Regions from separate parts of the Streptosporangium sp. NPDC049078 genome, predicted to be linked through region 1. Evidence: riboswitches for the same ligand, from Rfam matches in the RefSeq annotation. Region 1 holds a riboswitch; the other holds the start of a gene.
What was found. Region 1 has a riboswitch for S-adenosylmethionine ahead of AB0B90_RS03505 (glutathione S-transferase C-terminal domain-containing protein). Riboswitches for the same ligand answer to the same signal wherever they lie in the genome.
Positions count from the first base shown of each region.

Region 2: linked by a shared signal. The riboswitch ahead of AB0B90_RS17105 (aminotransferase class V-fold PLP-dependent enzyme) and the one ahead of AB0B90_RS03505 (glutathione S-transferase C-terminal domain-containing protein) in region 1 are both predicted to bind S-adenosylmethionine.

Region 1 is NZ_JBEZEL010000002.1:138,441-144,208, reverse strand. Features, by position in the region: gene AB0B90_RS03535 (ABC transporter ATP-binding protein) at 1-207, shown strand, start outside; gene AB0B90_RS03530 (enoyl-CoA hydratase-related protein) at 269-1,042, shown strand; gene AB0B90_RS03525 (TetR/AcrR family transcriptional regulator) at 1,201-1,938, opposite strand; gene AB0B90_RS03520 (ATP-binding cassette domain-containing protein) at 2,039-3,001, shown strand; gene AB0B90_RS03515 (ABC transporter permease) at 3,082-3,834, shown strand; gene AB0B90_RS03510 (DUF402 domain-containing protein) at 3,855-4,376, opposite strand; SAM riboswitch class IV at 4,429-4,541, shown strand; gene AB0B90_RS03505 (glutathione S-transferase C-terminal domain-containing protein) at 4,581-5,516, shown strand; gene AB0B90_RS03500 (FAD/NAD(P)-binding protein) at 5,513-5,768, shown strand, end outside.
Region 2 is NZ_JBEZEL010000009.1:178,004-183,771, reverse strand. Features, by position in the region: gene AB0B90_RS17120 (SAM-dependent methyltransferase) at 223-1,257, shown strand; gene AB0B90_RS17115 (cytochrome P450) at 1,430-2,629, opposite strand; gene AB0B90_RS17110 (TerC family protein) at 2,649-3,596, opposite strand; SAM riboswitch class IV at 3,838-3,953, shown strand; gene AB0B90_RS17105 (aminotransferase class V-fold PLP-dependent enzyme) at 4,078-5,295, shown strand; gene AB0B90_RS17100 (NADH-quinone oxidoreductase subunit D) at 5,313-5,768, shown strand, end outside.

The DNA of each region.
Region 1 (5,768 bases):
CACGACGTGGAGGAGGCCGTCCTGCTCGCCCAGCGGGTGCTCGTCTTCGCCTGCGGTCCCGGCAGGGTCGCCGCCGAGGTGCCGATCGACCTGCCCGCCTACCGGGCGCTCACCGTCAAGCGCACCTCCTCCTTCCTCGGCCTGCGCGCGACGGTCGAGGATCTGGTCCGCTCGCACATGCTGACGCCGGAGAGGGAGAAGGTGTAGAACGATATTCTGTGACTCTCCGGGCGGGGAGTCCCCGGCGGGCTGTCGAGGGGGATGCGCAATGGTCGATCCGGTGCTGTCGTCGATCGAGCGGGGCGTGCTGACGCTGACCCTCAACCGCCCGGACCGGCTCAACGCCTGGACCGACGAGATGGGCCGCCGCTACTTCGACCAGCTGGCCGAGGCCGAGAAGAACCCCGAGGTCCGGGTGATCGTGGTCACCGGCGCGGGGCGGGGATTCTGCGCCGGTGCGGACTTCCAGACGCTCACCGCCCTCCAGGACGGCTCCTACGCGGGGCGGCCCGACCCGCGTCCCACCACCTTCCCGACCACGATCCGCAAACCGGTGATCGCCGCCGTCAACGGCGCCTGCGCCGGGCTCGGCATGGTCCACGCCCTGCTCTGCGACCTGGTCTTCACGGCCGCCGAGGCGAAGTGGACCACCGCCTTCGCCCGGCGCGGCCTCATCGCCGAGTACGGCATGTCGTGGATCCTGCCCCGCCTGGCCGGTCAGGCGAGGGCGATGGACCTGCTGCTTTCCGGCCGCACCTTCACCGGCGCCGAGGCGTACGAGCTGGGCCTGGCCGGCCGGTCGGTGCCGGGGGAGAGGCTGATGGAGGAGACGCTGGCCTACGCCCGCGAGCTCGCGACGCACAGCTCCCCGGCCTCGATGGCGGTGATCAAGCGTCAGGTCTGGGGTGACTGGCAGCAGAGCCTGGAGGCGTCGGAGTCGGCCGCGAAGCGCCTGATGGCCGAGTCCTTCGCCAGGCCGGACTTCGTCGAGGGCGTCGCCAGCTTCGTCGAACGCCGCGCCCCTGACTTCCCGCCGCTGTAGCCCGGCAGCCTCGTGGGCCCCGGTGGCGTGTCCGGCGGCATTCGGCTCACCGGGCAGGAACGTCACCGGGTTTCCGGCGCGCACGGGGGCGTGACGTGGGCGGCCTCGGAGGGCGCGGGGTGTCGGTCACGGCGTGGGCGGTGTGCGGTCGCCGACGATCAGGTGGGTGGCTTTTCGGTGACGAGCACCGCGAGGCCGTCGAGGATGCGTTCCATGCCGAAGGTGAACTCGTCGTCCTCACCGCCCGGCTTGTCGAAGACCCGGGCTTCGAGAAGCTCGTGGATCTCGGGGAAGCGCTGGGCGTCGGTGAGCCTGGCGAGTGACCTGCCGTAGCCGGACAGCGCCTCCTCGTCGGTGACCTGGGAGGTGCGGTGGGCGTCCTGGAGGTCGGCGAGGAGCGCCACCTCGGTCCTGACGAAGCCGTTGACCAGCAGCAGCGCCGCGAGCTTCGTGTCCGCGTCCAGTCCGGTGCCGCGCAGGCAGCGCAGCCCGGCCTCCAGCCAGGCGACGTGGTTGGGCATGATCCCCGGCCCGGTGATGGGGATGCGCAATGACCAGGGGTGCCGCTGCAGGGCGACGCGCATGGCGGCGCCCCATCGGTGGACGCCCTGACGCCAGTCGTCGCCCGGCTCGGGGAGCGGGGGAGGCGGGCCGAGCACCGCGTCCGTGATGAGCATGAGCAGGTCGCCCTTGGACAAGACGTAGCGGTAGAGCGCCATCGTGGAGACGTCGAGCTCGGCGGCGATCTTGCTCATCGAGACCGCGGCGAGCCCTTCCGCGGAGCCCACCCGCAGGGCGGCCTCCACGATGTGCTCCAGGCTCAGGCTGCGTTTGGGGCCCTTGCCGGGCCGCTCGCGCAGGCCCCAGGCGATCTCCACGCTCTCCGGCACTTCCATCGCGCTCCCGGGCTTGACCGTCCTTTTCTGCGAGTGTATACCTTACGCAATATCGTGTATGTCATAAACAGTAGAGCGTACGCCATACACAGGAGGGGTAGTGGAAGCAGCGATAGAGGCGGTCGGCCTCACCAAGTCCTACGGCAGGGTCGCCGTCCTGAAGGGCGTCGACCTGCGCGTCGCCAGGGGGAGCGTGTACGCCCTGCTCGGTTCCAACGGGGCGGGCAAGACGACGACCGTACGCACCCTGGCGACGCTGGTCGGGCCGGACGGGGGACGGGCCACGGTCGCCGGGTTCGACGTCGTCCGCGACCGCCGCCGGGTGCGCCGCGCCATCAGCCTGACCGGCCAGCACGCGGCGGTCGACGAGTTGCTGACCGGCGAGGAGAACCTCCGGATGATGGGCCGCCTGTCCGGCCTGTCACGCGCGGGGGCCCGCCGCAGGGCGGCCGAGCTCCTGGAGCGGTTCGACCTGGTCGAGGCGGGAAAGCGGCGGGTCGGCACGTACTCGGGTGGTATGTGGCGACGCCTGGACCTGGCCGCCGGGCTCGTCGGCGCACCATCGGTGATCTTTCTCGACGAGCCGACGACCGGGCTCGACGTGCGGAGCAGGCAGGCGATGTGGGAGGTGATCACCCGCCTCGCCGACTCGGGGACGACGGTCTTCCTCACCACCCAGTACCTGGAGGAGGCCGACAGCCTCGCCGACAGGATCGCGCTGCTCGACGGCGGACGGGTGGTGGCGGAGGGCACCGCCGACGAGCTCAAGGCGAGGGTCGCCGCCTGGCGGCTGAACCTCGTCCTGGCCGACGCCGGCTCGTTCGCCGAGGTGACGCGCCTGCTCGGGGCGCGGGCCGTGCACGCCGATCCCGCCAGGCTCACCGTCGAGGCGGCCACCGACGGGAGCGCCGCGCAGATCCGCGCCCTGCTGGACGAGGTGGATCCCGGGCGTTCCGCGGTCGAGAGGTTCACCGTGCGAGGCGCCACGCTCGACGACGCGTTCCTCGCCCTGACGGACAACCTGACGGACAATCCGACGGACAGGGAGCGGGCCGGTGTCTGACCTCACGGCGACGGACGTCTCGACAAGCGAGGAGCGGCGAGTGTCCTGCCCCGTCGTCGGGTGCGAGGGGAGGAGGGCCGGTGTCTGAGCTCGTCGCCTGGCCGGTCATGACCGGCCGCGCCGTCCGCCTGTCGCTGCGCAACCTCGACGCGCTGATCACCTCGTTCCTGTTGCCCGTCATGATCATGCTGATGTTCGTCTACCTGTTCGGCGGCGCGATCCAGACCGGCACCGACTACGTCACCTACGCCGTCCCCGGCGTCCTCGTCATGTGCGCCTCCTACGGCGCCTCCCTGACCGCGGTCGCCGTCAGCCAGGACATGAGCCGGGGGATCGTCGACAGGTTCAGGTCGATGGACGTCGGCGGAGGGGCGTTCCTGGGCGGGCACGTGGCCGCCAGTACCGTGCGCAACCTCACCTCGCTCGTCATCGTGTTCGTCGTCGCCTTCCTGCTCGGCTTCCGGGCGGACGCGGACCTGGCGGGCTGGGCCGCGGCGGCGGGCATCCTGGTGGTGTTCGTCCTGGCCGTCTCCGCGGTCTCCGCCGTGGTCGGCCTGCTGGCCAGGACGCCGGAGGCCGCGGGCGGCTTCACCTTCGCGGTGATGTTCCTGCCCTACCCGAGCAGCGCCTTCGTCCCGGTCCACACCATGCCCACGTGGCTGCACGGGTTCGCGGAGAACCAGCCGGCCACGCCGATCATCGAGTCCGTGCGCGGCCTGCTGCTCGACAGGCCCGTGGGGAGCGACCCGTGGAAGGCGCTGGCCTGGTGCGGCGGTTTCCTGCTGGTCTCGGCGCTGCTGTCCGGCAGGTTGTTCCGCGACCGCGCCCGCTGAGGTGGCCGGAGGGGACGCGCTCAGCTGACCAGGGTGAGCCAGTGCGGCGCGTCCCCGAAGGGGGCGGTGCGGGTGGTGACCGCCTCCATCAGCCAGGCGGCCGAGGCGCGGGCGCTCTCGACCACGTCGGGCGGGTAGGCGTACCTGATCCGGTGCTCCTCGAACTCGTCCTCGTCGTCCAGGAAGACCCGGCTCCGGCGGCCCTTCAGCAGGTTCCCGCGGACCCTGATCACGTCGAGGTCGAGGTCGATCATGGTGACCTGACCGTCGCTCCACCGCGGCACCGTGGAGATGTCGCAGTAGATCTCGTGCTTGTGCGGTGCCGTGTTGAACGCGGCCGTCCACCAGGCGTCGCGGGGGAAGAGCATCACGAACGGATGCGGCCAGGCGACCGCGGGGCCGTCGCCCTTGTGGCCGCTGGAGTCGGCCACGCAGCCCGTCCACACCCCGTGCTCGTCCTCGCCGAGCAGCAGGCCGCGGTGGTGCCAGTGCAGTGACCCGTCGTACTTGCGGTAGACCACGTTCACGCTCTCATAGGACATTCCCCGACATTAAGGCTTGACAGAGATCTATGTATTTCCTACCTTCTAAATAGGTTAAGAGTGTCAGTGCGAAGCCCCGGCTGACTGACCGGCAACCCTCGCACCGCGGCGGGGTGCCCCCGGGGGAGACCAGGCGGCACGGTGGGCGTGCCGCAAGCGCGGACCCCTTCACCGGGGTCACCACGACATGTCCGGGAGCGCCAGATGCCGAAGAGCAGCACACTGAACCACGCGAGCCCCGTCGACCTCGACACCCACGGCCACTACCGGCCGGGTGGCAGGTCCGGCCTGCGCTACCCCTTCCAGGGGCGGATCGGCACAACCGCCTTCCCCGCCGAGCCGGGGCGCTACCACCTCTACGTCGCGGCCGTCTGTCCGTACGCTCAGCGCGCCGCCATCGTGCGCTCCCTCAGGGGACTCCAGGACGTGGTCTCGCTCTCCTACGTCGACGACGAGCGCGACGGGCGCGGGTGGGCCTTCCGCGAGCGGCGCGGGGCCGACCCGGTCAACGGCTTCACCACCCTGCGGCAGGCGTACGAGGCGACCGAGCCCGGCTTCGACGGGCACGTCTCCGTACCGGTCCTGTGGGACAGGACGAGCGGCCGCATCGTCAGCAACAACTTCCCCGACATCACGATCGACCTCGCCACCCGGTTCGGCGGCGACCCAGAGGCCGACCTCTACCCCGAGGAGCTCAGGCCGGAGATCGACGAGCTCAACACGAGGATCTACGAGATCGTCAACACGGCGGCGGGCCGCGTGGCGTCGGCCACCACCGAGACCGCGTACACCGAGGCGCGCGCAGAGGTGATCGCCTTCCTGGACGAGCTGGACGACCGGCTGGCCGACCGCAGGTACCTGTTCGGCTCGGGGATCACCGAGGCGGACGTACGGCTCTGGCCGACCCTGCTCCGCTTCGACCTGAGCGACAACCCGGCGGCCAGGATCAGCGAGCGCCCGCTGACCGCCTTCACCAACCTGTGGGCCTACGCCAGGGACCTGTACGCCCACCCCGCATTCCGCGAGAACACCGACTTCACCGTCATCTCCCCCTTCCGCGGCGAGACCGACACCTGGCGTGTCCCGGTCGAGCCGCTGTACGCCGACTGGGACGAGCCGCACCGCAGAGCCGCCGTATGAGCGCCTCGATCGCGGTCGTCGGCGCGGGACCGACGGGCACCTGCCTGGTGGAGCGGATCTGCGCCAACGCCGCCGACCTGCTCGGCTGGCCGTCGCTGGACGTCCACGTGATCGACCCCCACCCGCCGGGCGGCGGGCGCGTCTGGCGGCGCGACCAGCCGGACCTGCTCTGGATGAACTCCACCGCGGCCGACGTGACCCTCTTCACCGACGAGTCGGTGCGGTGCGAGGGACCGATCCGCCCGGGACCCA
Region 2 (5,768 bases), on a different contig from region 1:
TGCCCGATTGACCAGAGTAACGGGCCGTGCTGTCGCGACCGCGTCAAGACGCGTGTTCGGCAACGGAGGCGAGGTCTCCTCCCGGTATGCCCGGATCGGGCACACCGGGAGCGTACGTGACCCACGAAAGAGCCCGGAAACCCGGCCCATACGGTGATTCGGACGGCGACGCGCCGACGTGGCGTCGACAACGATCGTGCAAACCGATGACAGAATGCGGTCATGCACTCACTCGAAGCGTCGGCGCGCGTCGATCTCGTTCCCTCGCCCCGGCGGGTAGCGTCTGAGAGCGTGTGGCTCACCTGGCGTGCCGCGATGGAGCACGCCCTCTACGGCGAGAGCGGCTTCTATCTCCGGGAGCGTCCCTCCAGCCATTTCCGGACCTCGGTCGGCGCCTCCCCCGTCTTCGCCGAGGCCGTGCTGCGCGAGCTGGCCGCGATCGACGAGGCTCTGGGCGGCCCCGAGGTGCTCGACCTGGTCGACATCGGCGCCGGTGAGGGCAGGCTGGCGGCCGGTGTGCTCGCCGCGGCGCCGCCCGCGCTCCGGTCGAGACTGCGGGTCACCGCGGTCGACCTGGCGCCCCGGCCTTCGGCGCTGCCCGAGGAGATCGTCTGGGCGAAGGCCGCGCCGGACGGGATCCACGGGCTGGTGATCGCCAACGAGTGGCTCGACAACGTCCCCGTCGACATCGTGGAGCAGACGGCCGACGGCCCCCGGCTGGTCCTGGTCAACATCACGAACGGTGAGGAGCGGCTCGGTGACAGCCCCTCCGAGGCGGATCTCGCGTGGCTGGCCCGCTGGTGGCGGATGCGGGCCCCCGGCGAGCGTGCCGAGATCGGCAGGCCCCGCGACAGGGCGTGGGCCTCGGTGATCGTACGGCTGGCGCGCGGCCGGGCGATCGCGATCGACTACTCCCACGCGCTGGACGACCGGCCGCCGTACGGCACGCTCGCCGGATACCGGGACGGAGCGACGGTCGCGCCCGTGCCCGACGGGTCGTGCGACATCACCGCCCACGTGGCGCTCGACGCCTGCGCGGCCTCCGGCGAGAGCGCCGGAGCCGTCACGACGGCGCTGACCACGCAGCGCGAGGCGTTGCGCGCCCTGGGCGTCACCGGGAGCCGTCCGCCGGTCGAGCAGGCGGGAAACGACCCGCGCGGCTACCTGCGGGCCCTCACAAGGGCCTCCGAGGAGGCCGAGCTCATCGCCCCCGGCGGCCTCGGCGGCTTCGGCTGGCTCTCTCAGAGCCGCCACTGAGAGTGGCGAGCCCCCGGCGGAACGACCGATCGCTTCGCCGACACCGACGGGATGCGCCCCGGACCGGGCCGTCGGGCCGCGGGATGTCGCGGGATACGGTGCGGTCCGGGTTGTCGCGGTCCGGGTTGTCGCGGTCCGGGTCGTCGCCGGCCACCGTGTGCTCCGGACCGGTTCAGACCCGCACATCGAGGGCGGTGAGGCCCCGGATGACGTAGCCGGGACCCCAGGTGGGTTCGGTGACGAGTTCCATCTTCGGCGCCTTGCGCAGGAGGGCGCCGAAGGATTCGATCAGCTCCACCCTGGCCAGCGGCGCCCCGAGGCAGAAGTGGATGCCGGCGCCGAAGGAGATGTGCGGGTTGTCGGCCCGGCTCACGTCCAGGCGGGCGGGGTCGGCGAAGACCTCGGGATCGCGGTTGGCCGAGCCGAACAGCAGCGCCACCTCGGAGCCGCGCGGGATGTCGATCCCGCCCACCGAGACGTCCTCGAGCACCCAGCGTTCGAACATCTGCAGCGGGGTGTCCCAGCGCATCAGCTCCTCGATCGCCGTGGGCAGCAGGGTGTGGTCGGCGCGGAGCCGGTCGAGTTCCGCCTGGTTGCGGAAGAGCGACCACCAGCCGTTGCCGGTGACGTTCACGGTGGCCTCGTGTCCGGCGTTGAGCAGCAGCACGCAGGTGCCGACCAGTTCCTCCTCGGTGAGCCGGTCGCCCTCGTCGGCCACCAGGGCGAGCGCGCTGATCAGGTCGTCGCCGGGGTCGGCCCTTCGGGCGCGGGCCAGCTCGACGAGATAGGCGGAGAACTCCTCGGCCGCCCGTACGGCGGTGTGCTGGGCCTCGACCGACGGCTGGAGCTCGTACATGCCGCAGATGTCGGCCGACCAGAGGCGCAGCAGGTGCCGGTCGGACTCGGGGATGCCGAGCATCTCGGCGATCACGGTGACCGGAAGCGGCTCGGCGACCTCGGCGATCAGGTCGCCTCCGCCGCGCTCGACGAAGACGTCCACGAGCTCCTCGGCCATGCGGGCGATCTTGGGGCGGAGGGCCTGGACCATGCGGGGGGTGAACGCCTTCGAGACCAGCCGCCGGAGCCTGGTGTGCACCGGCGGCTCGACGTCGAGCATCCCTGCCCTGATCACCCGCCAGAACGGGTCCTGGAACTCGGGGTCGTCCGGCCTGCCGAACTCCTGGTGCGAGGCCATGTGCAGGTAGGACCGGCCGAGCCTGCGGTCTCGCAGCAGCGCGTTGACGTCGGCGTGCCTCGCCACCAGCCATTGGCCGGTCGGCTCGAAGAAGCCGACCGGCCGCTCCCGCCTCAGCTCGTCGTAGACGTCGTAGGGATGGGCGACGAATTCCGGATTCCAGGGATCAAAGCGCACGTAATCATCGTAATCCTGGTCAGGAGTCGGGCCGCTTGTCCGAATTTCCCTTTTCGGATGATTCATCCACTCCGTCCGCGGGACCGGTCCGGCTCGCCGGAACCCCCTGGGCCACCGCGGTCACCGGAGCCTCAGGATCGGCCCGGTGCGCAAGGTCCACCGAGTCCTTCGGGGCCGTGCCGTCCGTGCCGTCCACCGAGTCCGTACGACCCGACTGGTCCTCGGCACCGTAGCGAGAACGCAGCTCGACCGGCTTGCGCCTGCCCGCCTTGCCGCGCATCCGGATGTTCAGCAGCTCCACCAGCAGCGAGAACGCCATCGCGAAGTAGATGTAGCCCTTGGGGATGTGCTGCTCGAACCCCTCGGCGATGAGCACGACGCCGATCAGCACCAGGAAGGACAGGGCGAGCATCTTGATGCTCGGGTGCCGGTCCACGAAGCGGCTGATCGGCCCGGAGGCGATCAGCATCACGATGACCGAGACGATGACGGCCGCGATCATGACGCCCAGCTCGTCGACCATGCCGACCGCGGTGATCACCGAGTCGAGCGAGAAGACGACGTCGAGGATCATGATCTGGATGATCACCGAGGTGAAGGACGCCGCCACCTTGCCCTCGGAGTGGTGGGAGTCCCCCTCCAGGCTGCTGTGCATCTCGTGGACGCTCTTGCCCAGCAGGAACAGGCCTCCGAGTATCAGGATCAGGTCGCGCCCCGATATCCCCTGCCCGAAGACCTCGAACATCGGCGTCGTGAGCCTCACCACCCACGACAGCGCGAACAACAGGAGGAGACGGCTGAGCAGGGCGACGGAAATACCGATCTTGCGTGCCCTGTCACGCTGCGCGGGCGGGAGCTTGCCCACCAGGATCGAGATGAAGATGATGTTGTCGATCCCAAGGACGATCTCCAGGGCGACAAGGGTGAAAAAACCTATCCATATCTCGGGGTTGGTCACCCAATCCATGGCCTTCTCCTTCTTCGGCCGATTTCTTCGGCCAACGCTCGAACGCGCGATCATCCAGCCGGCTTGACCTTCTTCGGCTGACTCCAGGACGACCGGGAAAGGCCCCGAGTTCCTTCCTTTCATCACAACTCGCCGTCAATTCGCCGGACGCTCCCAGGCGCCGGCTCCTGCCCCGGATACCAGGACGCTCACCTTTCGGACTTGCGGGCCACTGCGGGACGTCGGTTATAGTGCCTCCGTAGGTCATGAGTGCCAGTGACAAGCCCCGGCTCGCTGGCCGGCAACCCTCGCGTCCGCGGCGGGGTGCCCCGGGTGAGGACCTGGTCCGGCACGAGGTGTGCCGGACAAGCGCGGGCTCCAGGCACCTGTGCCATGGGTTGGGGTCCGATGACCTCGAAGGAGCCATGGCGTGTCCACCCTCACGATCAGCACCCCCGCCACCCCCGCCGTCCCCGAGACCCGCGCGTCCGGTGACCGGCCGATCCCGGCCGTGCTCGGCTCGGACCTGGAGGTCCCGGTCAGGGGCGGCAGGCTCGTCCGCTACGCCAACCTCGACTACGCCGCGAGCGCCCCCTGTCTGGAGCCGGTGAGCGCCGCCGTCGCCGCCGCGCTCCCGGCCTACTCCAGCGTCCACCGCGGCGCCGGGTACGCGTCCCAGCTGACCACGGCCCGCTATGAGCAGGCCAGGCACACGGTGCGGGCCTTCGTCGGCGCCCGCCCCGACGACTCGGTGATCTTCACCCGCAACACCACGGACGCGACCAACCTGCTGGCCCGCAGCCTGCCCGAGGGCACCACCACCGTGGTCTTCGACACCGAGCACCACGCCTCGCTGCTGCCCTGGGAGCGGGTCGTGCGGCTCGCGGCCCCCGCCTTCCCCGGCGAGGCCGTCCGCGCCGTCGACGACGCCCTCGCCTCGATCGACGGCCCCAAGCTGCTCGTCGTGACCGCCGCCTCCAACGTCACCGGGGAGCTGTGGCCGATCGCGGCGCTCGCCCACATCGCCCACCGCCACGGTGCCCGCGTCCTCGTCGACGCCGCGCAGCTCGTCCCGCACCGCCGCCTCAACCTGACGGCCCTCGACCTGGACTACGTGGTCTTCTCCGGCCACAAGCTCTACGCGCCGTTCGGCACGGGCGCGCTGATCGGCCGTTCCGACTGGCTCGCCGACGCCGAGCCGTACCTGCGGGGCGGCGGGGCGGTGAAGGCCGTGAACGACGACGACACCGAGTGGCACGACGACCCCGAGGCGCGGCACGAGGCCGGAACCCCGAACGTGCTGGGCGCCATCGCGCTCGCCGCGGCCTGCGACGCGCTGTCCGCCACCGGCTGGACCCCGCTGGTCCGCGAGGAGGAGCACCTCCTCCGGCGCCTGAGGGCGGGCCTCGCAGGTGTCCCCGGCGTCCACGAGCTGTCCCTGTGGGGCCCGGACCACCCGCGCGTCGGCATCGTCTCCTTCGTGGTGGACGGCTTCACCGCCCGCGAGGTCGCCGAGGCCCTGTCCGGCGACTACGGCATCGGGGTCCGCGACGGCAAGTTCTGCGCCCACCCCTTCGTACGGCACCTGCTGGGCGCCAAGGACGGCGGCTGCGACGACGTCACCGCCTCCGCCGTCCGCGCCTCCATCGGCATCGGGACCACCTCCGAGCACGTCGACCGACTGATCGGCGCCCTGCGGGATCTTGCCTCGCGCGGCTGACGTGACAGCATGGCCCTATGACTGAAGGCGCGCGCCGTGAGCTGAGCGTGGGGATGGGGGCTGGAGCCGAGGCCGTACGGGGGGCGGACGGCAAGGACCTCGCGACCGAGGACATGGTCCTCAACATCGGGCCGCAGCACCCGTCCACGCACGGTGTGCTGCGGCTGCGGCTCACGCTGGACGGGGAGCGGATCGGCTCCGCCGAGCCGATCGTGGGCTACATGCACCGGGGCGCCGAGAAGCTCTTCGAGGTGCGCGACTACCGGCAGATCATCGTGCTGGCGAACCGGCACGACTGGCTGTCCGCGTTCGCCAACGAGCTGGGCGTCGTGCTCGCGGTGGAGCGGATGCTCGGCATGGAGGTGCCGGCGAGGGCGGTCTGGACGCGCACGCTGATGGCCGAGCTCAACCGGGTGCTCAGCCACCTGATGTTCCTCGGCTCCTACCCGCTGGAGCTCGGCGCGATCACCCCG